Regions from separate parts of the Streptomyces sp. NPDC088147 genome, predicted to be linked through region 1. Evidence: riboswitches for the same ligand, from Rfam matches in the RefSeq annotation. Region 1 holds a riboswitch; the other holds the start of a gene.
What was found. A riboswitch is a leader RNA that binds a small molecule or an ion and turns the genes downstream of it on or off. The one in region 1 is predicted to bind glycine.

Region 1 (11,956 bases):
GCGTGATGATGATGACGGCGGAGCCGAACTCCTTCTGGAGATCGCGGATCAGGTCCAGGATCTGCGCCTGGACCGTCACGTCCAGAGCCGTGGTCGGCTCGTCGGCGATCAGCAGGTCGGGGTTGTTGACCAGCGACATGGCGATCATCGCGCGCTGGCGCATACCGCCCGAGAACTCGTGCGGATACGAGTCCACCCGCTTGTCGGGCTGCGGGATGCCGACGCGGTCGAGCATCTCGACGGCGCGGCGCCGCGCCGCCTTCTTGTCCACCTGGTGATGGACCTGGTAGGCCTCCACGATCTGCTTGCCGATCGTGTAGTACGGGTGCAGCGCCGACAGCGGGTCCTGGAAGATCATCGCCATGTCGCGGCCGCGCATCTTGCGCACCGTGTCCGGGTCGGCGGTGAGCAGTTCCTGGCCCTTCAGCCAGATCTCGCCGGAGACCTGCGCCTTGCGCTTCCCGTACTGGCCGGTGGTGTGCAGCCCCATGATGCCCATGGAGGTGACGGACTTGCCGGAGCCCGACTCGCCGACGATGCCGAGGGTCTTGCCCTTCTCCAGCTGGAAGCTGAGCCCGTCGACGGACTTGACGATGCCGTCGTCCGTGGGGAAGTGCACGCGCAGGTCGCGCACTTCCAGGAACGCCTCGGAGGGGCGGGTGTCCGCGGCGACCGGCTCCCCCAGGGCTGCGCCGCTCTTGCTCAGGTCGGTCATGCGAGCCTCACTCGGGGGTCGATCACTGCGTACAGAATGTCCACGACGAGGTTCGCGACGATCACCGCGAGCGACGTGATCAGAGTGACGCCGAGGATCACCGGCAGGTCGCGATCGTTGATCGCCTTGAGTACGGCCTGGCCGAGACCGGGAAGACTGAACGTGGTCTCGGTGAGGATCGCACCGCCGATGAGGGCGCCGAGGTCCATGCCGAGGAGGGTGAGGATCGGCGTCATCGTGGAGCGCATGGCGTGCTTGCCGATGACGACGGGCTCACTGAGTCCCTTGGCCCTGGCCGTGCGGATGTAGTCCTCGCCCATCACTTCCAGCATGGTGGCCCGGGTGATCCGGGCGTACATCGCCGCGTAGAGGAAGGCGAGGGTGATCCAGGGCAGGAGCAGGCCGCCGAACCAGCCGCCGACGCTCTCCTCCAGGGGTACGTACTGGGCGTCGAGCCAGCCGAGGCCGTAGCTGAAGATCGCCAGCGAGAGCAGACCGGTGAAGTAGATGGGCAGCGAGACGCCGGCCAGGGCGACCAGCATCGCGCCGCGGTCCCACAGCGTGCCCCGCTTGAGCGCGGAGAGCACACCGGCGGCGAGGCCGAATATCAGCCACAGGACAGCGGCACCGATCGCCAGCGCCAGGGTCACCGGCAGCCGGTCGGTGAGCACCGGCCAGATGGCCTGCTCGCTGCGGAAGGAGTAGCCGAAGCAGGGAGCAGAGCAGTGCGTGACGTCTCCGCCCGCCGAGTACGTACGACCGACGAAGATGCCCTTGAAGAACTCCCAGAGCTGAACGAAGATCGGGTCGCCCAGCTGGAGCTTCTGCCGGATGGCCTCCACGGCCGCGGCGTCGGACGTCTTGCCCACGTACATCGTGGCCGGGTCGACGCCCGCCCACTTGGGGATGATGAAGAAGATGCAGAAGACCACCAGCATGATGACCACTAGCATCGCGGCGACGGCCATGAGCCGCCTGATGAGGTATGCGAGCACTGCTCTCGGCCTGCGGCGGACCGTGGGCCACCGGGGTTCACCCGGTGGCCCACGGTCACACCGCGCCGGCCTTCACCTGCCTTTCGTGCCGTACGGCGGGTGTGCCGGGTGGTGTTACTTCACAACGCCGAGGCTGGTGAAGTCGTACTGACCGCTGTACGCGTCCGTGGTGTAGACGTTCGTCAGCCGGCTGGAGCGCCAGTTGATGAACTTCTCGAAGACGAAGGGCAGGTAGTAAGCGCCCTCCATCACCTGGTGGTTGATCGCGGTGGCGAGCTGCTCCTTCTTCGCGGGGTCCAGTTCGGTGACGAACTTGGCGAAGTTGGCGTCGATCGCCTTGTCCTTGATCATCGCGAAGTTGTTGTTTCCGCTCTCAAGGATGTACTTGCTGCCCCACAGCGGCAGACCGTAGCCCTGGACCGACGGGAAGTCCGGACCCCAGCCCATGATGATGATGCCGTAGTTCTTCTGCTGGACGACCTTCGGGTTACCGATGATGCCGCCGGTCTGCGAGCCGTCGAACTGGTCGATCTCGACATCGATGTTGATCTTCTTCAGCGACGCCTGGAGCGACTGCGCGGTGGCCACCTCGACCGGCTTGTTGTTACGGACCGCGATGGTGGTCTTGAATCCGTCCGGCTTGCCGCAGGCCTTGAGCGCTTCCTTGGCCTTGGTGATGTCCGGCGCGCCGCCGTTCTTCGCCGTGCCGTACGGGTCGTACTTCTGGCCCTCGGAGCCCGGGACCGACGGCGGCAGCATGTTGGTGCCGATGTCACCACCCGCGAGCGGGCCGCCGCGCGCGGTCTGGAGGGACTTGTGGTCGGCGCCGTAGATGACGGCCTTGCGGCACTCGATGTTGTCGAACGGCTTCACGTTCTGCGGGAAGACCGCGTAACGGATGTAGCCGGAGACCGGGTTGTCCAGGTTCTCCTTGTTCTCCTTCAGGGCCTTGTTGCGACCCTGCGGGGAGAGACCGGTCTGGTTGATGTCCAGGTCGTAGTCGCCGGCGATCAGACGGTTGTCCATGTCGTCGGCGTTGCTGAACAGGTTCAGGGTGATCTTGTCCGGGAGCGCCTTGCGGACCGGGTCCGAGGACTGCTTCCAGTTCTCGTTGCGGACGAGCACCAGGGACTTGTTCGGCGAGTACGACTGGAACTTGTACGGGCCGGAGGAGAACGGGTGCAGACCGTACTTGGACTTGGTGTCCTTGTCCTTGCGCACCGGCGAGGACGACGTGAGCGCGAGGATCTCCTCGAAGTCACTGTTCGCGGTCGGCAGCTTGAAGATGATGGTCTTCGCGTCCGGCGTCTCGATGGCCTTCAGACCCTCCTTGGAGGTGTCCTTGTACGGGCCCTTGTACTTGCTCTCCGGGTCGAGGATGTCCTTCAGGTAGACCGGACCGCCGGAGAGCACATCCTGCGCCCACTGGCGCTCGATGCCGTACTTCACGTCCTCGGAGGTGATGGGCTTGCCATCCTCCCAGGTGATGCCGTCACGCAGGGTGAACGTGTAGGTCTTGCCGTCGTCCGAGACCTTCGCGCGCTCGGTGGCGAGGTCCGGGGTGAGCTCCGAACCGGTCTTGCCCGGCTCCGTCTTGCTGGTGACCAGCTGACGGCTGTAGTAGCGCATGAAGTTCCACGCGAAGCCGTAGTAGCCACGGGTGGTGTCCCACGAGTCGGCGTCCTGGGCGCCCGCGAACTTGAGCGTGCCGCCCTTCTTCGTGGAGGCGTTGGCGACCTTGTTGTTGCCCGCGTCGAAGCCGGGGGCACCACTCTTGTCGTCCTTGCTTCCACCGCCGCCGCCACACGCCGCTGTGGTCAGCAACGCCGCGACCACGGCAGCAGCGGCCAGGGCCTGCTTACGCCGCCCAGTGGTGCGATTGGTAGTCACGATCTCGGATCCTCCGGTGTGAGTAGCGGCCCGTGGAAACGCGGGCCCCGATGTAACGCGAATCAGCTGCAACGCGAACCAGCCGGCACGCAAATCAGCGCGAGCCCTTCGGGTCGAGCGCGTCACGAACGCCGTCGCCGAAGAGGTTGAAGGAGAGCACGGTGATGAAGATGGCCAGACCCGGGATCAGCATGTACATGGGATCCGAGTCGTAGTAACTCACCGCGGAGGAGAGCATCTGGCCCCACGAGGCGGTGGGCGGCTTGACGCCGACACCCAGGAAGCTGAGGGCCGCCTCGGTGAGGATGTTGGTGGGGATCATCATCGTCGAGTACACGATGATCGGGGCGATGATGTTGGGCAGCAACTCCTTGAACAGGATGTATACCTGCCCGGCCCCCAGGCTCCTGGCCGCCTCCACGTATTCGCGCTCACGCAGCGAGAGAGTCTGGCCGCGGACGACCCGGCCGACGTACGGCCAGCCGAAGAAACCGATCACCAGGATCATCACCAGCAGCCGGACACCGCTCCCGGACAGACCGAGCATGTCGTTCGGCATGACGGACACCAGGGCGATGATGAAGAGCAGCTGCGGGAAGGACAGAAGCATGTCCATCACACGGCTGATGAGCGCGTCCAGCCAGCCGCCGAAGTAGCCCGCGATCACGCCCAGAACGGTGCCGAAGACGACCGCGACCACGGCGGACAGGAAGCCGACGAGCAGGGAGACCTGCGCGCCGTAGACGATCCGGGCGAAGATGTCGCGGCCACTGACCGGCTCGACTCCGAACCAGTGTTCCGAACTGATACCGCCCCAGGAACCGATGGGCGTCGAGAAGAGCGGGTCGATCAGATCCTCGTGGTACTCGTCGGGAGACTGCCCGGACAGGCTCGTGATCAGTGGCGCCAGGAGCGCGATCACGATCAGCACGAGCACGACGGAGCCGCCGGCGAGCGCCATTTTGTCCCGCTTCAGGCGCTCCCAGGCAATACGACCGAGGGAGCGACCCTGGACCGACACCCCTTGAGCGACGGCGACTTCCTCCGTCGCGCTCGGGGCCGCTTCCGTGGTCGGCTCGTGCAGTGGTGCCGTCATCGTGGCAAGAACCCCTCTCAACCGGCGGTCACCGGCCCCCACTTGCCGCTGTAGCGGCCTGTTCCCATCAGCATCGCGAGCGACGCCGTGACTCCGTCACGCACGTCCGGCCACTCGCACAGAGGCCCGAAAAGGCCATGCATGCGGGGAGTCTTCATCGCGTGCGTGATCACCCGCCAGCCCTGCCGGTGAATGGATGCTCAACCGTGATGCTCTTAGAGGTGTTCCGTTATCCGGACGGCGGGTAGCCATGTACGGACGACTGCCATTAGGGACGAGGGGACCGAGATGCCCCATACGGCGTCTCTCGGGCAGAGCGCCCATCACCCATCAACTGCCCGGTAATGGACGGTTCTACGCGCGTCCGGGCGGCTCAAAAGGATGTGCGGTCGCCCATTGGTCCAGTCCTTCCCGGGGGACGCATCCTGGCCGGCGTCCGGCGCCGGCCTGACACGCGTACGGGGCTGTCCACAGAGTGAACAGCCCCGTACGGCGTCGGTCAGTACGTGCGGGTGGCGGGCGGCGGGTAGCCGTATCCCGTGGCGGGCGCCGGCCCGGCATGCGCCTCGCGGTCGTAGAACGGCCTGGTGTTGGCGCGCAGCCACATCGTGACCGGGTCGTACTCGTCGGACATCGCGACGGTCGAGACCGGCAGTCCGTCCGGGATCGCGGCGATCGACTGCCGCATCATCGTGTGCACGGAGTCGACGGAGCCGGAGCCCGTGTCGTACAGGTCGAGACCGATCGCCAGATACGGGGCGCCGAGGGACGGCTGCACCCAGGCGCGGCGCAGGGAGCGCACGGCGGGCGTGCGGTGCGCGTTGTGGGTGAGCTGGGCGTAGAACTGCGGGAGTTCGATGGCGGGCTCGGAGAGCCTGAGCGGTCCCGCGGGCATCCGGTCGAGACCGGTGGCGATCCGGCGCAGATCGAGCCAGGGGATGCCGACACCGCCGGCGGGGGCGTGCGGATTGAGCCAGATCCCCCAGCGGTCGGGGTAGAGGGCGCGGGCGATGTCGCGTCCCGGGACCACTTCGTGGGCGCGGTTCCAGCCACTGACCGCCAGCTCCTGGGCGGAGGTGACGCACGGGGCGTACCCCAGGCCGTCGATCTCCATGTTCCCGTACTGGGCGTCGGGCGTTCCGGCGCGGCCGTGCCAGAGCAGCATCCAGACACTGTCGTCGGCGAGCGCCTGGAGCAGCGCCTCGTACGCGTCGTAACGTCCCGGCGTCACCTGGCGCAGCATGTGCTCGACCTGCCCGGCCGCCGCGGTGCCTGACGCGCTCACTCTGGGTCCCGCCCCTCTTCGATCCACCACTCGTCCAGCCCCCCGAAGTCCGCGCGTCCCCGCACGCCCGCCGCGGTCCGCCGCGGGAGGGGCGACCCGCCGGGCACACGATGCGACGGTCCAGCCATCAAACCAGCTTAGAGGGGCTTCCTGACACAGACTTGACGACCGGCGCGCCCGCCGTGACGGTGCGGGCGGGCCCGGTCTCCGTCCCTGTCCTGCCCGTGGCCGCGGGCTCGTACCCGCGACTGCCCGTTCCGTCCCGGACTATGCGGCGGGCACGGGTCAGCCGCGCTGATAGAACGGGTCAGCCGCGCTGATAGAACGGCCGCACCTTCTCCAGCAGCCAGTCGCCGACCGGGTCCTGGGCCACGTCCAGCAGGATGAGATTCACGGGCCAGGCCACCGCCACCCGCCCCAGCGCCCGGCCGAGCGCGTCCATGGGGGCGTTGCGGTCCGCCGCCTCCCAGGAGGAGAGCTGGACCCCGATGAAGAGCGCCGGGGGATCGCCCTCGACGCTGGCGAGCGCGCGGCGGGCGGAGAGCACCACGCCGGACGCCTCGAACTCGGCCCCGGCGGCGGAGAGGAACTCGACCGGTTCTTCCTGCCAGTCCGGCTCAAAGAGCCGCACCCGGCCCCCGCTCGCCGGGCCGTCGAGCGGCGTACGCCCCGCCCGGCACAGCTCGGCGACGGCCGGCGGCGGCAGCGGCATCCCGACGACGCCGCCCGGGTTCACCGCGATGCCGAGCTGCGGGGGCAGGCCCCGGGCGAAGTCACGGGCGGGCGCGACGGCGAAGGCCATATGGGCGCCGACGCACTGGAGGAACTGCTGCTCGGAGCTGAACACCGGCACATACGGGAGGCCCTCGATCTCCATCGTCGGCAGATCGAGATGGGGGCTGTCGGGACCGCCCCCCTGGGGCAGCGGCACCCAGACCTCACTGCGTCCCAGGACCTCTATCAGCCGTCCGCCCGCCGCGTCGGCACCGAGCGAGGCCACGAGCACCTCTTCCAGCTCGTTGCCCGGCCATGCTGTGTTCACCGTGCTCTCCTTCGCCACCCTCGCCCCCGCGGCAGCACCTTAAACCGAGGCCGGGCCCCGGCGCCGCCACCGAACGGCTCCGCCCGGCCCACCGGTTGGCCCGGGGCCGGGCACACCGGTCGGCCCACGGGCCGGCACACCGTCCGCGGTGGGCCCGCCGTGGCTCAATCCGCCAGGGTGGCCGGGAAGGCGATCCGCTCCAGGGCCCCCGCCGCGTCCCGGTCCAGGAGGACCGCCGAGGCGCAGCCCCGGGGAAGGCGGCCGGTCTCGGCGTCGGCGAGCAGACGGCGGACCGCGCGGCGGTGCCGGGCGAACGCGTAGCCGGACACACCCCGGCCGCGCTCCCGCTGGCCCTCGCGCGCCACCTCGGGCGGGACGTCCAGCAGGACGAGATGGAGCCGGCGGCCACGCCGCCGGGCCTCACGGGCCAGCCAGCTCCGTACCCACGTCTGCGTACCGCAGTCGTGGACGACGACGCTCCCGCCCGCGCCGAGCGCGCGCCGCAGCCCCGCGTAGTGGGCCAGCCGGACGAGCGGGCGGTAGACGGCGTAGGGCAGGGCGCCCGGCAGCCGGCGCGCCCAGCGGTCCCTGGTGTCCTGGGAGTCGATGCCGGTGGCCTCGGCGGCCCGCCGGATCAGGGTGGATTTGCCGCTGCCCGGCAGCCCGGAGACGACCACCAGATCCCCTTCGGCGAAGACGAGACCCTTCGTGCCGCGGCCCCGCGCCCGGCCGGCCGCGGGCCCCCGCCCCCGCATATCCCGGACGACCCGCGCCACGCGAGCCGCGCCGTCCAGGACCACGCCGTCCAGGACCGCCGCGTCCAGGCCGGGTGCGCCGGGCTGTGCGGCCGCGGCCGTCTGCGGCGGCACCCCCGCGGTCGTCGTGTACGTACCGGACCCCTGCGACATCATCGCCGTCCCCCTGTCAGCTCAGTCGACCTGGTCCATGACCCTTGCCCAAGAAGTGTAAAGAAATGGTAATGCGCCACAAGCTTTTTCCGGGGCCCGGCGAGTTGAGGACCGGGCTCCCCGTTCGGCGGCGATGCGTGCGATGATGTGCCCGCCAACTGCATACCGGCCGTTTGAATCCGCGCGGGAGAGTCCCGGTCACCGTGTGTGCGCCGGGCGCCGAAGGAGCAAGTCCCTCCCTTGAATCTCTCAGGCCCCGTACCGCGTGGATGAGGCAGATCTGAAAAGCGGGCCGCAGCTCTGCGGCTCCACCCAAGGTGCAAGTCATGTCCGCTCCCACGTGTGGCCGTGATGAACCTCTCAGGTTCCGATGACAGATGGGGAGGATCGTCCTCGCCGTCATGCCCTGGGAGTCACACCGATGAGCCATGTCCCCCCGAGCAGCACCAGCACGCCCGGCACCTCCGCCCCCGGCGTCCCGCGTCTCACCGCCCTCGACGCCACGCACCGCGCACTGGGCGCGACCATGACCGACTTCGCGGGCTGGGACATGCCGCTGCGGTACGCGAGCGAGCGCGACGAGCACCACGCCGTCCGCACCCGCGCCGGTCTGTTCGATCTCTCCCACATGGGTGAGATCACCGTCTCGGGACCGGCGGCCGGGGATCTCCTCGACTACGCGCTCGTCGGCAACATCGGCGCCGTCGCCGTGGGCCGCGCCCGCTACACCATGATCTGCCGGGAGGACGGCGGGATCCTGGACGACCTGATCGTCTACCGCCTCGGCGAGGACACCTTCATGGTGGTCGCCAACGCCTCCAACGCCCAGACCGTGCTGGACGCGCTGACCGCACGCGCCGAGGGGTTCGACGCGGCGGTACGCGACGACCGTGACGCGTACGCGCTGCTGGCGGTCCAGGGGCCCGAGTCCCCGGGCATCCTGAAGTCGCTGACGGACGCCGATCTCGACGGCCTCAAGTACTACGCGGGCCTGCCGGGCACCGTCGCCGGTGTCCCCGCGCTGATCGCGCGTACGGGCTACACCGGCGAGGACGGCTTCGAGCTGTTCGTCGAGCCCCGGTACGCCACGCGACTGTGGCAGGCGCTGACCGAGGCCGGCGAGGGCGTCGGGCTGGTGCCCTGCGGGCTGTCCTGCCGCGACACCCTCCGTCTGGAGGCCGGCATGCCGCTGTACGGGAACGAGCTGTCCACCGCCCTGACCCCGTTCGACGCCGGCCTCGGCCGGGTCGTGAAGTTCGAGAAGACCTCGAACGGCGGCGCCTTCGTCGGCCGCGAGGCCCTCCAGGACGCCGCCGAGCGCGCCGCGTCCGCCCCGCCCCGCAAGCTCGTCGGCCTGATCGCCGAGGGCCGCCGGGTCCCGCGCGCCGGGTACCAGGTGGTCGCCGGGGGCGCCGTCGTGGGCGAGGTCACCTCGGGCGCGCCCTCCCCGACCCTGGGCAGGCCGATCGCCATGGCGTACGTCGACGCCGCGCACGCCGCGCCCGGCACGGCGGGCGTCGGGGTCGACATCCGCGGCTCCCACGAGCCGTACGAGGTCGTGGCGCTGCCGTTCTACAAGCGCCAGAAGTGATACCGACGTCAGCACGCGCTTCGGCGCCGTCTCGGTCCGTAAGACAGCTGTTCCGCACCACACCCTCGCGTACAGGAGAATTCAGGTCATGAGCAACCCCCAGCAGCTGCGCTACAGCAAGGAGCACGAGTGGCTGACGGCCGCCGAGGACGGTGTGTCGACGGTCGGCATCACGGAGTACGCGGCGAACGCCCTCGGCGACGTCGTGTTCGCCCAGCTTCCTGAGGTCGGTGACACGGTGACCGCGGGCGAGACCTGCGGAGAGCTGGAGTCCACCAAGTCGGTCAGCGATCTGTACGCCCCGGTGACCGGTGAGGTCACCGAGACGAACCAGGACGTCGTGGACGATCCCTCACTGGTGAACTCCGCCCCGTTCGAGGGCGGCTGGCTGTTCAAGGTACGTGTCGCGCAGGAGCCCGATGACCTGCTCACCGCCGATGAGTACACACAGTTTTCCGGCAACTGAGACCCCAGGGACCGTGATGTCTTCGAAGTCGCTTCTGAACGCCTCGCTCCATGAGCTCGACCCCGACGTCGCCGCCGCCGTCGACGCCGAGCTCCACCGTCAGCAGTCCACGCTCGAAATGATCGCCTCGGAGAACTTCGCTCCGGTCGCGGTCATGGAGGCGCAGGGCTCCGTACTGACCAACAAGTACGCCGAGGGCTACCCCGGCCGCCGCTACTACGGCGGCTGTGAGCACGTCGATGTGATCGAGCAGATCGCCATCGACCGGGTGAAGGCGCTCTTCGGCGCCGAGCACGCCAACGTACAGCCGCACTCCGGCGCCCAGGCGAACGCGGCGGCGATGTTCGCGCTGCTCTCCCCCGGCGACACGATCATGGGTCTGAACCTCGCCCACGGCGGGCACCTGACCCACGGGATGAAGATCAACTTCTCCGGCAAGCTCTACAACGTCGTCGCGTACCACGTCGACGACAAGACCGGCCAGGTCGACATGGCCGAGGTCGAGCGGCTGGCCAAGGAGTCCCGTCCGAAGCTGATCGTGGCCGGCTGGTCGGCGTACCCCCGCCAGCTGGACTTCGCGGCCTTCCGCCGGATCGCGGACGAGGTCGGCGCGTATCTGATGGTCGACATGGCGCACTTCGCCGGTCTGGTCGCCGCGGGCCTGCACCCCAACCCGGTGCCGCACGCGCACGTCGTCACGACCACCACGCACAAGACCCTCGGCGGCCCGCGCGGTGGTGTGATCCTCTCCACCAAGGAACTGGCGAAGAAGATCAACTCGGCGGTCTTCCCGGGCCAGCAGGGCGGCCCGCTGGAGCATGTCATCGCGGGCAAGGCGGTCTCCTTCAAGGTGGCGGCCACGGACGAGTTCAAGGAGCGCCAGCAGCGCACGCTGGACGGCGCCCGGATCCTCGCCGAGCGGCTGGGCCGTCCGGACGTCACCGAGGCCGGTGTTTCCGTACTCTCCGGCGGCACGGATGTACACCTCGTTCTCGTCGATCTGCGGAACTCGGAGCTGGACGGCCAGCAGGCCGAGGACCGGCTCCACGAGATCGGCATCACGGTCAACCGGAACGCCGTCCCGAACGACCCGCGCCCCCCGATGGTCACCTCGGGCCTGCGGATCGGCACGCCCGCCCTGGCCACCCGCGGCTTCACCACCGAGGACTTCACCGAGGTCGCCGAGATCATCGCGGCGGCCCTGAAGCCCTCCTTCGACCGCGAGGAGCTGGCCGGCCGGGTCACCGCGCTGGCCGAGAAGCACCCGCTGTACCCGGGCCTGTAGCCATCCGTACGGCCTGAGTTACGGGGCACCGCGCACACTGGACCGTGCGGCGCGGTGCCCCGCACCACGTTTCCCCGCACCACGTACCCCCGCGTGTCACCGTCATCTCCGCACCACCCCGGCAGACAACGGCGTCTACCAACCAGCAAGGAGTCACCCGTGGCCATCTCGGTCTTCGACCTGTTCTCGATCGGAATCGGCCCGTCCAGCTCCCATACGGTCGGCCCGATGCGCGCGGCGCGGATGTTCGCGCGCCGCCTCAAGAACGAGGGCCTGATCGCCCATACGGTCTCGATCCGGGCGGAGCTGTACGGATCGCTCGGCGCGACCGGCCACGGCCACGGCACGCCCAAGGCCGTGCTCCTCGGCCTGGAGGGCAACTCGCCGCGCACCGTCGACGTGGAGAGCGCGGACGATCAGGCGGAACGTATCCGCAGCAGCGGCCGGCTCCATGTGCTCGGCATGCACGAGATCGCCTTCGACGCCGGTGAGGACCTGGTCCTGCACCGCCGCAAGACCCTGCCGTACCACGCCAACGGCATGACCGTCCTCGCGTACGACGCGGCAGGCGCCGTACTCCTGGAGAAGACCTACTACTCCGTGGGCGGCGGCTTCGTCGTGGACGAGGACGCGGTGGGCGAGGACCGGATCAAGCTCGACGACACCGTGCTGAAGTACCCCTT
Region 2 (11,956 bases), on a different contig from region 1:
GAAGTGGACAGGCTCGCCGACCGGTGCGTCGAGCGGCTGCGGGCGGCCGGGCGTTCGGGGCGGACCGTCGTCCTCAAGGTGCGGCGGTACGACTTCTCGACCCTGACGCGCTCGGAGACCCTGCGCGGGCCCACGGACGACCCGGGGGTGGTGCGGGAGGCCGCGGGGCGGCTGCTGGAGTCGGTGGACACCACGGGCGGGGTGCGGCTGCTCGGAGTGGGGGTGACCGGGCTCGCGGACTTCACGCAGGAGGACCTCTTCGCCCAGGCGGCGGCCGAGGAGTCCGCCGCCGCCCCGCACGCGCCGGCGGACGAGCGGGAGCACGAGCCGGTGGGCGCGGGCGCGGCGGGGACCGCGGGCGCGGCTGGGGGAGGGGCGGTCGGCGACGGGACGGCGGTGCCCGGAGCGGCCGGGAGCGGCGGCGGGCCCGTGGAGGTACCGGAAGTGCCCGCCGAGCGGCGTTTCCCGGCGGGACACGATGTACGTCATCGGGAGTTCGGTGCGGGGTGGGTGCAGGGCAGCGGGTTGCGGAGAGTCACCGTACGGTTCGAGGAGCCGGGTTCCGCGCCGGGACGGGTGCGGACCTTCTGGGCCGACGACCCTGATCTGGAGCTGTCCGAGCCGCTGCCCCTGGTGCCGGCGGTGGCGGGTCAGTCGTCCTGGCCGGCCAGCCGTCCGAAGTCGCGTTCGGAGTCACGGTCGGACAGCGACGCGGGCCGTTCGGGTGACTCGGGGTCCGGGAGGGCCAGGCCGTAGTGGTGGTACAGCTGGAGTTCCTGGTCGGGGGAGAGATGCCGGCCGACACCGAAATCGGGGGCGTCCCGGATCAGCGCCCGCTCGAACGGGATCCGCAGACCGTCCTGGGACAGGGTGCTGGGGGCGAGGGGAACGAAGGCGTCGCGGCTGAAGAGTCCGGTACGGACGGCGGCCCACTCGGGGATTCCGGTGGCGTCGTCGAGATACACCTCGTCCACAGTCCCGAGCTTATGGCCGTTGCGGTCGAACGCCTTGCGGCCTATCAGACTGCGCGGATCAATGTCGGTCTCCACGGTCCCTCCAACTGGTCGCAACTGCTCGCAACTGCTTGTGAATACTACAAAAGTGCAGAACTCGGACGTCGGCCACTCGAAAGTTGTGCCGAAGGCCGCGCTGGTAGGCTGGCAAGCGGCTGCTGACCCCGTGCGGGAGAGTCCTCCGGAGAGAAGGCCGGAGGCGCCGAAGGAGCAAATCCTCCCCGGAATCTCTCAGGCCCCCGTACCGCACGGACGAGGTCACTCTGGAAAGCAGGGCGGGCGTCGGACGGCACCCGCTCTCACCGACGGTGAAAGCCGGGCCGCCTCAGGGCGGGCCGGTGAAGCTCTCAGGTCGAGATGACAGAGGGGGAGGCCGTTCGGGCACCCGTGTCTCGGTGCCCTTCACAGGTCGCGTCGACCAGGAGGCCTCCGCAATGACCGTCAACCGCATTCCGCTCTCCCAGCTGGAGCGAGGCACCCCCTTCGAGCAGCGCCACATCGGACCCGACGCGCCGGCGCAGGCGAAGATGCTGGCGCAGGTCGGCTACGGCTCGCTCGACGAGCTGACCGCCGCCGCGGTGCCGGACGTCATCAAGAGCACGGAGGCGCTGCGTCTTCCGGGAGCGCGCACCGAGGCCGAGGTGCTGGCCGAGCTGCGCTCCCTCGCGGACCGCAACCAGGTGCTCGCGCCGATGATCGGGCTCGGCTACTACGGCACGTACACGCCGTCGGTGATCCTGCGCAATGTCATGGAGAACCCGGCCTGGTACACCGCGTACACGCCGTACCAGCCGGAGATCTCCCAGGGCCGGCTCGAGGCGCTGCTCAACTTCCAGACGGTCGTGGCCGAGCTGACCGGTCTGCCGACCTCGGGCGCCTCGCTGCTGGACGAGGGCACCGCGGCGGCGGAGGCCATGGCGCTCGCCCGCCGGGTCGGCAAGGTCAAGGGCGGCGTCTTCCTGGTGGACGCCGACGCTCTGCCGCAGACCATCGCCGTGATCGAGACCCGCGCCGAGCCGACCGGTGTCGAGGTCGTCGTCGCGGACCTGAGCGAGGGCATCCCGGCCGAGGTGGCCGAGCGCGGGGTCTTCGGCGTGCTGCTCCAGTACCCGGGCGCCTCGGGGGCCGTACGGGACATCAGGCCCGTGGTCGAGCAGGCGCACGGCCTCGGCGCGATCGTCACCGTCGCCGCCGATCTGCTCGCGCTGACGCTCCTCACCTCACCGGGTGAGCTGGGCGCCGACATCGCGGTCGGCACCACCCAGCGCTTCGGGGTCCCGATGGGCTTCGGCGGACCGCACGCCGGATTCATGGCCGTACGCGAGAAGTTCGCGCGCAGCCTGCCGGGCCGGCTCGTCGGGGTTTCCGTCGACGCCGACGGCAACAAGGCGTACCGGCTGGCGCTCCAGACCCGCGAGCAGCACATCCGCCGCGAGAAGGCCACCAGCAACATCTGCACCGCGCAGGTGCTGCTCGCCGTCATGGCCGGGATGTACGCGGTGTACCACGGCCCCGAGGGGCTGCGGTCCATCGCGCGCCGCACCCACCGCTACGCCACGCTGCTCGCCGAGGGGCTGCGCGCCGGCGGCGTCGAGATCGTGCACGGCGCCTACTTCGACACGCTGACCGTACGCGTCCCGGGCCGCGCCGCCGAGATGGTCGCCGCCGCCCGTGAGGGCGGGGTCAACCTCCATCTGGCCGACGCCGATCATGTCTCCATCGCCTGCGACGAGACCACCGGCCGTACGCAACTGGCCGCCGTGTGGACCGCCTTCGGCGTGAGCGGGGACATCGAGGCGCTGGACGAGGCCACCGGGGAGGCGCTGCCCGACGGGCTGCTGCGGACCGACGACTATCTGACGCACCCCGTCTTCCACCAGTACCGCTCCGAGACCGCGATGCTGCGCTACCTGCGCCGGCTCGCGGACCGCGACTACGCGCTGGACCGCGGCATGATCCCGCTCGGCTCCTGCACGATGAAGCTGAACGCGACGACCGAGATGGAGCCGGTCACCTGGCCCGAGTTCGGCGCGCTGCACCCCTTCGCGCCGGCCGACCAGGCGCAGGGCTATCTGACGCTGATCAGGGAGCTGGAGGAGCGGCTCGCCGAGGTCACCGGCTACGACGCGGTCTCCCTCCAGCCCAACGCCGGTTCACAGGGCGAGCTGGCGGGCCTGCTGGCGGTACGGGCGTACCACCGGGCCAACGGCGACACCGGACGCACCGTCTGTCTCATCCCGTCCTCCGCGCACGGCACGAACGCGGCGAGCGCGGTGATGGCCGGCATGAAGGTCGTCGTCGTCAAGACCCGTGAGGACGGCGATGTCGACGTCGAGGACCTGCACGCCAAGATCGCCCAGCACGGCGCCGAGTTGGCCGTCCTGATGGTCACCTACCCGTCCACGCACGGGGTGTTCGAGGAGCACATCGGTGACATCTGCGCGGCCGTGCACGACGCGGGCGGCCAGGTGTACGTCGACGGCGCGAACCTCAACGCGCTGGTGGGTCTGGCGAAGCCGGGCAGGTTCGGTTCGGACGTGTCGCATCTGAATCTGCACAAGACGTTCTGCATCCCGCACGGCGGCGGCGGTCCCGGCGTCGGCCCGGTCGGGGTACGGGCCCACCTCGCCCCGTATCTGCCCAACCACCCGCTCCAGCCGGCGGCCGGGCCCGCGACGGGCGTCGGACCGATCTCGGCGGCTCCGTGGGGCTCGGCCGGCATTCTGCCGATCTCCTGGGCGTATGTGCGGCTGATGGGCGGCGAGGGCCTCAAGCGCGCGACGCAGGTGGCCGTGCTCGCCGCCAACTACATCGCCAAGCGCCTGGAGCCGCACTACCCGGTGCTCTACACCGGTCCGAACGGACTGGTGGCCCATGAGTGCATCGTGGATCTGCGGCCGCTCTCCAAGGCGACCGGCGTCAGCGTCGACGACATCGCGAAGCGGCTGATCGACTACGGCTTCCACGCGCCGACGATGTCGTTCCCGGTGGCGGGGACGCTGATGATCGAGCCCACCGAGAGCGAGGACCTGACCGAGATCGACCGCTTCTGCGAGGCGATGATCGCGATTCGCGCGGAGATCGAGAAGGTCGCGTCGGGCGAGTGGTCCGCGGACGACAACCCGCTGTCCAACGCCCCGCACACGGCCGCCGCGCTGGGCGGTGCGTGGGAGCACGCGTACAGCCGCGACGAGGCGGTCTTCCCCGCCGGGGTCTCGGCGGCGGACAAGTACTGGCCGCCGGTGCGCCGTATCGACGGTGCCTTCGGGGACCGCAATCTGGTCTGTTCCTGCCCGCCGTTGGACGCGTACGACAACTGACGGCCGGGCCCTGTCCGACTGACACGGAGCGGTCGGCTCGCGGGGCCGGACATGCGTCGGGGCCGGTGCGGAGGAAGGTCTCCGGGCCGGCCCCAGTCATTCCGGCGGCGTTCGGACGCCACCGGGCGGCATCAGGCCGCCGTCACCACCTGTTCGGTCCGCAGCGGCCGGTGCGGGGCGATGATCTTCCCGTCGGGCAGCAGCTCGCCGGTGTCCTCGAAGAGGAGAACGCCATTGCACAGCAGACTCCAGCCCTGCTCCGGATGGTGAGCCATCAGTCGGGCGGCGTCGCGGTCGGCGGAGTCGGCTGTGGGACAGGCTGGTTGGTGCTGGCACATGGGCGAGTTCTTTCGCTGTGTCGTAGTGAGTGTCCTGCGGCTCGATTCGGTCAAGGCCGCCCCCCGGTTTCGTCTGGTCCAGTCCTAGTGTTGCCCTACGGACGGCAATCCGCAGGGATTTCGCGACAGCGCTTCCTTCTGCTTAAGGACGTGTCACCCAGCCGGACGGTTCAGTTCAACTTGGCTGTCTTTTCGGGTGGTTCGGGGTGGCCGGACCGGGCTAGCCCGGATGAGCAGAAAGGTACCCCGCGACCATAGCGGCCGCGGGGTACGGGAGGAGTGCGCGACGCGGGCGCGCTGCCCGCGCCCCGGTTTCAGGCCGGCGTACGCAGGAGAGGCGCGGGCGCGAGCCGCAGTCCGATCATGGGCAGCAACTCGGCGACGCGGTGCGGACGGTGGGCCGCGATGCCCGGCGGGGCCGGCGCGAGAGGCACCAGGATGTCGGCCGGCGCGGGGGTCCCCGTGGAAGCGTCCGCTTCCGTGTCCCCGTGCAGCCAGAGCGTCAGCATGTAGAGCTCGGGCACCGAGAGCAGCCGGGGCTGGTACGCGATTCCCAGGGACTCCGCCTGCCGTACGGCCCGCTCCGTCGCGGTCACGTACGGCCCCTCGAAGAAGCGCGAGAAGGCCCAGCCGTCCGCGGTGAGCATCGTGTCCGCCGCCGCGACGGCGTGGTCACCGCTGCGGATCAGGAAGCGCCAGCCGGCCAGCCTGGTGCGTGGCGTACGTCCGGCCGGAGCGGTCGTCCGGGCTGCCGGGGTGACATGGTCGAGCACATGGACGGGCAGCGGGAGTTCTGGACTCAGGGGTCCCTTGACGGACTGCAGAGCGGGGGTGCGGGCATCGCGCACGGCGGTAGGGGAACCGAGTGCCGCGAGAACGCTGCGCAGGGCGGGCGCGGGGGCCGGGGGAACATGCAGCGGCATGGTGGGTTGCCTCTCACTCAGGAGACAGGGGTGACGCGTGAGGTGGAGCATGGGCGGGTGCGGACGTCGCTGTCAGCATGCGGGGTCAGAGGTGGGCGCATGGCTGTACGGCCGATGCCGACTCTCTGCCTCGTATACGGGAGTTTATACGACACGTGTTCGTGTCATGTTTCTGCTAGCTGTCCTGCATATTGCGGACAAGGCACTATTAAGTCCATCTCCTGCGTAGTTTCTGCTGATAAGCGCGGAACGCAGGCGTCTGGCCTGGGGCGTTTGATCCGCCGCGGACGGCCGAAACTCGTCGGCGTTTTTCGCGGCCGGTCGGGCAGTGGATACAGAACACCACGCCATGCCATAGGAATGTGCCGCACGACCGATGTCCACACTGTACCCGGTACACGGCGTCGGTGGGACGTTACGGATCACTCCGTGTGGGCATTATCGATCGTGACGCGAGCGCCCGGTGCCGCGGGCAGCCCACTCGATCGAGGAGGGACACTTCGATGGGTGAGAAGGTCGAGGCGGGCGGTTCCGGACTGTCCGATCGGCAGAAATACCGCAGAAAGCTGCAGCAGTGCCTGGCGGTGCTGGGGCGGCTCCTGGCGGAGGAGGGGTTCGATCGACCCAAGAATCTGATGGGTCTGGAGATCGAACTGAATCTCGCGGGGTCCGACGGGATGCCCCGGATGATGAATGCCGAGGTGCTGAAGCGTATCGCGAGCGGTGATTTCCAGACCGAACTCGGAATGTTCAACATGGAAGTGAACGTGGCTCCGCACCGGCTGGGCGGACGGGTTCTCGACCAGCTGGCCGAAGAACTCCGTACCGGCCTCGGATATGCCCACCGCAAAGCGAGCGAGGTGGACGCGGGGATCGTGATGATCGGAATTCTCCCGACCCTCACCCGGCATGACGTGGTGTCCGCGAATCTCTCCGACGTCGACCGCTACACCCTGCTCAACGAACAGATGCTGGCGGCCAGGGGCGAGGATTTCACCCTCGACATCGAAGGGGTCGAGCGGCTTACGTGCACCTCGTCGTCGATCACTCCCGAGGCCGCCTGCACCTCCGTACAGCTCCATCTCCAGGTGACGCCCGACCGGTTCGCCGATGTGTGGAACGCCGCCCAGGCGATGGCATCGGTGCAGGTGGCACTCGGTGCCAATGCGCCGTTCCTGTTCGGCCGGGAGCTGTGGCGGGAGTCCAGGCCGCCGCTCTTCGAACAGGCCACCGACACCCGGCCGCCGGAGCTGAAGGCCCAGGGGGTGCGCCCCAGAACCTGGTTCGGGGAGCGCTGGATCGAATCCGCGTACGACCTCTTCGAGGAGAATCTGCGCTACTTCCCGCCGCTGCTGCCGATCTGCGACGACGAGGACCCGCTGCGGGTGCTCGACGGCGGTGGGGTGCCGGAACTCCAGGAACTGGCGCTGCACAACGGCACGGTCTACCGCTGGAACCGGCCGGTGTACGAGGTCGCCGACGGCGTCCCGCATCTGCGGGTGGAGAACCGCGTGCTGCCCGCGGGCCCCACCGTCACCGACGTGATCGCCAACACCGCCTTCTACTACGGGCTGGTGCGTGCGCTCGCCGAGGACGCCAGGCCGGTGTGGAGCCGGCTGTCCTTCGCCGACGCGGCGGCCAACTTCGACCTCGCCTGCCGCCATGGCATCGACGCGGAGCTGCGCTGGCCGCGCCCCGGCCGGGCCACCGGTCTGACGACCGTGCCGGTGGTGAAGCTCGTACGTGACGAGCTGCTGCCGCTCGCCGCCGCCGGTCTGGACGCGTGGCAGATCGAGCCGGCCGACCGCGACTTCTATCTCGGGGTGATCGAGGAGCGCTGCAAGCGGCGGATGAACGGGGCCGCGTGGCAGGTGGACACCTTCCACCGGGCGCTGGAGGCCGGTCTCGAACGGGACGCCGCGCTGGCGGCCATGACCCGCCGCTACTGCGAGCTGATGCACCAGGGCGAGCCGGTGCACAGCTGGCCGCTGGGGTTCCCGGGGTCCTCCGGAGACGGATCGGCTGAGCGACGGGATCGGCTGAGCGACGGGATCGGCTGAGCGCGGGATCGGCTGAGCCGTGCCGCGTACGGTCCGTCGGCGCGCGGGCCGTACGCCGCTGAGCACGCCCCCCGCGGGCCGTGCTCAGCGGCGGTCGGCCGCCGTCGCGTCGGGCCCGGTCAGTCCGGCCGACAGCATGACCGCCCGGAGCATCACGGTCTGGATCTCGGCGGGATCGCTCACCTCGTAGCCCGCGCCCCCGGTGGCCCTGGCGATCGTGTCGACCTCGTTCCGGTCGGCGTCGGGGCCCACCGCGATCGCGATCAGCGGCACCGGACGGCGGGGGTCCACGACGGTCTTCAGCCGTTTGATCAGCTCGGCCCGTGAGATCGAGTCGTCGTCCTTGTTGGAGCCGTCGGTGAGGATGACGAGCGCGTTGAACTTCCCGCCGACGTATGTGGCCACGGCTTCCCGGTAGGCGGCCAGCGTCGTGTCGTACAGACCGGTGTCGCCGCCCGGCACGGGTTCGAGCGCGGTGAAGGCGTCCGAGAGCCGGTCCCGGTGGGTGGCGCCGTCCTTCACCGGCTTGCCCAGCCGGGCCGTTCGCTCCAGCTCGCGGTAGTCCTTGGCGCCGTCCAGCCGGGTGGAGAACTCCCACAGACCGATCTCGTCCTCGGGCGTGAACCCCGCGAGAGCCCGGAGCAGCGAGGCTTTCGTGACGTCCATCCGGCTCTGGCCGTCCCGGCCGGGCACGGCCGCCGCCATGGAACCCGAGGTGTCCACGACCGTCGTCAGCCGCGCGCTCTGCACCGTCACCGTCCACAGGCCGAGCGCGCGCTGAAGTGCCTCCGAGGACGGCGGCCCCGCGTCCTTCCCGTCGTACGGCTGGGGCGCGAGGCCGCCCGCCGTACGCACCAGGGCGGAGTCCAGCGCCGTGTCCGCCCCCCGGAAGCCGTGCTCCCGGAGCGTGCGGTACGCGGCCTCGTCGCCGAGCAGCGCCATGAACCGCATGGCGGCGCGGCTCTGGTCGGTGGTCAGCTCGGTCTCGTCGACGATGCTGTACGGGTAGTCGAGTACGGGCGCGCCGTCCGTGGGGTAGAAGAGATGGAGGCCCGCGGAGCCGTTGCCTTCGGAGTTGTGGGTGAACGCGGCCTGTTCGGAGAGCAGCACCGCCTCGTTGCGGCGGGGATTGCCCTTCTCCGCGCCCGAGTCGTCGCGCGCCAGCGTCTCCAGCACCCGCGTGTCGGTGTCGGAGACGCGCTGCGTGAGGAGTTCGGCGGTGGCGGCGGTACGGGTGTCGCCGTCGGCGCCCTCCTGCCGCGAGGACTCGGCGATGCTGCTGAGCGCGAGCAGCCCCGTGGCACTGCGGGCGGGGTCGCCCGAGCCGAGCAGCAGCCCGTCGTCGCCGGTCGCGGTCGCGGCCAGTTCGGCCCATGTATAGCGCTCGCGGGGCCAGCCCAGGGCACGCGCGGCCGTGGGTACGGTGGCCAGTGTCACCGGAGAGAGGGCGACCGTCCCGGCCGGGGTCAGCGAGATGCCGTCGCCCAGTCCCTTGGCCCGCTCCACCCAGACGTCGGAGTCGGGCACCCATACCTGGTAGCCGGGCGGCCCGGAGCCGTCGGCGAGCGCGGCGGCGACCTGGTAGTTCTCGCGTGCCTCGACCCGTACGTCGAGACAGTGGCCGTCGGTGGTCACCCGGTCCTGCCGCGCGCGGTCCGCGATGGCGCGCAGCGCGGGGGCGATATCGGGGGAGGCCGCCAGATCCAGCCGTACCGGGGCGTCCGCGCAGGGGTCCGCGAAGGAGAGGAGACCGCTCTGTGCCACCACCCCTGTCCCCGCCGCCACGGCCAGGACCAGCCCGGTGGCGATGGAGACGGTGCGACGGCGCGGAGAACGGGCCCTGCCCGTGCCGGTCGCCTTCGCATCGGGCAAGCTGTGACGTCCCATGACGGTGGCGCCCCTCCTTCATGAAGGGTGTACAAGGGCTGGCAGAGTGGACGAGAACGAGCCTCGCCACGCGAACGGCGAATTGCTCCCCCGGCCTGTCGCGCGCGATCTTCGTACCTGCATTCGAGACCCTAGCGGCACCGCGTGGGGCATGAGGCGGGATTACCCAACTGGAGGCAGGTGTGCAGGCGGAGGCGGGCCTGGAGGACGGTTCCCATCCCCGGGAGGCCATCTCACGCGGGACATTGCGGTCCGAGACCGTACTCGTACTGGCGCTCTCGCTCGGCGCGAGCGGAGTGTCGGCGCTGATCAGCTTCATCGGCTCGCTGACCAGACCGGAGGCGCTGAGCGACCAGGCGGCGAAGCTCAACGCATCGGCGGCGCCCGGCCGGCCGTGGCTCGACCTCACCTGGCAGCTCTTCGGGATCTGCACGGCGCTGGTGCCCGTCCTGCTGGTCGCGCATCTGCTGACGCGGGAGGGCAGCGGGCTGCGCGCCATCGGCTTCGACGGCTGGCGGCCCTGGCCCGACCTGGGGCGCGGCACACTGATCGCGGCCGGTATCGGGAGCGCCGGGCTCGCGTTCTATCTGGCGATGCAGGAGGCGGGCTTCAACCTGACCGTGGAGCCGGAATCGCTGCCCGATGTGTGGTGGAAGTTTCCGGTGCTGATCCTCTCCGCGGCGCAGAACTCCGTGCTGGAGGAGGTCATCGTCGTCGGCTATCTGCTGCGCAGACTCGGTCAGCTGGGGTGGACGCCGATGGCCGCGCTGGTGGCCAGCTCCGTGCTGCGCGGCTCGTACCACCTGTACCAGGGGATCGGCGGCTTCATCGGCAACATGGTGATGGGCGTCGTGTTCGTCCTGCTGTACCGGCGCTGGGGGCGGGTCGGGCCGCTGGTGGTGGCCCACACACTGCTCGACATCGGGGCGTTCGTCGGGTACGCGCTGCTGGCCGGGAAGGTGGGCTGGCTGCCCACGGTGTAGCCGCGCGTGGCGGTGGTTCGCGTCGGGCGTCGGTGTCCGGCGGACGAGGTGGTGAGGGATGGGGCGTACGGGCATCTCGTGCCCGTACGCCCTGTAGGCCCCGTACACCCCGTCCCCCCCCGTACGCCCCGTATGCCCCGTACGCCGTGGTCGGGGGGAGCTGTGGTCAGGGGGAACTGAGCAGCTCGCCGTCGATGACCGTCACGGCACGCCCGGTGAGCAGGGTTCGTTCTCCGCGCAGTGCGGTGTGGACGAGGCCGGTACGGGCGGAGGCCTGGAGGCCGGTCAGTTCGGTACGGCCCAGGCGCGCCGACCAGAACGGGGCGAGCGCCGTATGGGCGCTGCCGGTCACCGGGTCCTCGTCGATCCCGACAGCGGGGAAGAAGCCGCGAGAGACGAAGTCGTAGCCCCGGCCCCGGTCCTCGGCGGCGGCGGTGGCGATGACGCCGCGCCGGGAGAGCGCGGCGAGCGAGGCGTGGTCGGGGGTGAGCGCACGTACGGCCCGCTCGTCGGCCAGCTCGACCAGCAGATCGCCGATGTGCTCCGAGGTGTTGTGGACCGCGACCGGCTCGGCGCCCAGCGCGTCCGCGAGCCCGTCCGGGACCGGTACGGGCGTCAGCGCGGACGTCGGGAAGTCGAGGGTGAGCGAGCCGTCCTCGTGCGCGACGGCGCCGAGGACCCCGGAGCGGGTGGCGAAGCGCAGGGCGCCGCTCGCGCGTCCGGTGGAGCGCAGTACGTGCGCGGTGGCCAGGGTCGCGTGGCCGCACAGATCCACCTCGGTGGCCGGGGTGAACCAGCGCAGCGCCCAGTCGGCGTCGCCGCCCGGCGGCAGGGGATGGGCGTAGGCGGTCTCCGACAGGTTCACCTCGGCGGCGACCCGCTGGAGCCAGCCGTCGTCCGGGAAGCGGGCGGAGTCCAGGAGCAGGACCCCGGCGGGGTTGCCCGTGAAGGGGCGGTCGGCGAAGGCGTCGACGATTCGAATACGCATGGACGGAGCGTAGAAGGTACGGAAAGACCGGCGGCGGTGTGTTCTCGAAGAACCCAGGTCGCCGGACCCGGGGCGCGGAACCCAGGTCGCCAGGGGCCGGCGGAGTGCCACCCGCGCGTACGACGCCACGCCGGAGGGCGCCGCGTCGCGTACCGCGCGGTGCCCTCCGGCGGATCCGTCCGGATCAGGCGCTGAGCAGGAGCCAGCCCCCGCGACCGCCGCACATGCTCGCGTTGTACGCGTCGGTACGGAAGCCGGGCGGTATGGGCACGCCGGGACAGATGTACTGGCCGACACGGGCCACTTGCTGGAACCAGATACCGATGTTGCCGCAGCCTGTGCTGATGTAGCCGGTGAGCACGTACCCGGTGGGGATCGGCGAGCCCGCACAGACCCACTGGCCGTCCCGGGCCAGCTGCATGAACCAGGTGTCGATGTTGCTGT

Region 2: another riboswitch for glycine. It lies ahead of gcvP (aminomethyl-transferring glycine dehydrogenase); the one in region 1 lies ahead of gcvT (glycine cleavage system aminomethyltransferase GcvT).

Annotation. Positions count from the first base shown of each region.
Region 1 is NZ_JBIUSY010000009.1:274,111-286,066, forward strand. It holds gene ACIOGX_RS30085 (ABC transporter ATP-binding protein) at 1-715, opposite strand, end outside; gene ACIOGX_RS30090 (ABC transporter permease) at 712-1,710, opposite strand; gene ACIOGX_RS30095 (ABC transporter substrate-binding protein) at 1,825-3,600, opposite strand; gene ACIOGX_RS30100 (ABC transporter permease) at 3,695-4,696, opposite strand; gene ACIOGX_RS30105 (hypothetical protein) at 4,714-4,839, opposite strand; gene ACIOGX_RS30110 (enhanced serine sensitivity protein SseB C-terminal domain-containing protein) at 5,196-5,981, opposite strand; gene ACIOGX_RS30115 (enhanced serine sensitivity protein SseB) at 6,289-7,023, opposite strand; gene ACIOGX_RS30120 (AAA family ATPase) at 7,188-7,934, opposite strand; glycine riboswitch at 8,106-8,205, shown strand; gene gcvT (glycine cleavage system aminomethyltransferase GcvT) at 8,353-9,522, shown strand; gene gcvH (glycine cleavage system protein GcvH) at 9,611-9,988, shown strand; gene glyA (serine hydroxymethyltransferase) at 10,005-11,273, shown strand; gene ACIOGX_RS30140 (L-serine ammonia-lyase) at 11,433-11,956, shown strand, end outside.
Region 2 is NZ_JBIUSY010000013.1:9,430-21,385, forward strand. It holds gene ACIOGX_RS35175 (DNA polymerase IV) at 1-756, shown strand, start outside; gene ACIOGX_RS35180 (PRC-barrel domain-containing protein) at 651-1,049, opposite strand; glycine riboswitch at 1,173-1,270, shown strand; gene gcvP (aminomethyl-transferring glycine dehydrogenase) at 1,448-4,333, shown strand; gene ACIOGX_RS35190 (DUF5999 family protein) at 4,465-4,671, opposite strand; gene ACIOGX_RS35195 (hypothetical protein) at 4,986-5,594, opposite strand; gene ACIOGX_RS35200 (glutamate--cysteine ligase) at 6,098-7,654, shown strand; gene ACIOGX_RS35205 (substrate-binding domain-containing protein) at 7,739-9,541, opposite strand; gene ACIOGX_RS35210 (CPBP family intramembrane glutamic endopeptidase) at 9,724-10,524, shown strand; gene ACIOGX_RS35215 (PhzF family phenazine biosynthesis protein) at 10,691-11,512, opposite strand; gene ACIOGX_RS35220 (hypothetical protein) at 11,697-11,956, opposite strand, start outside.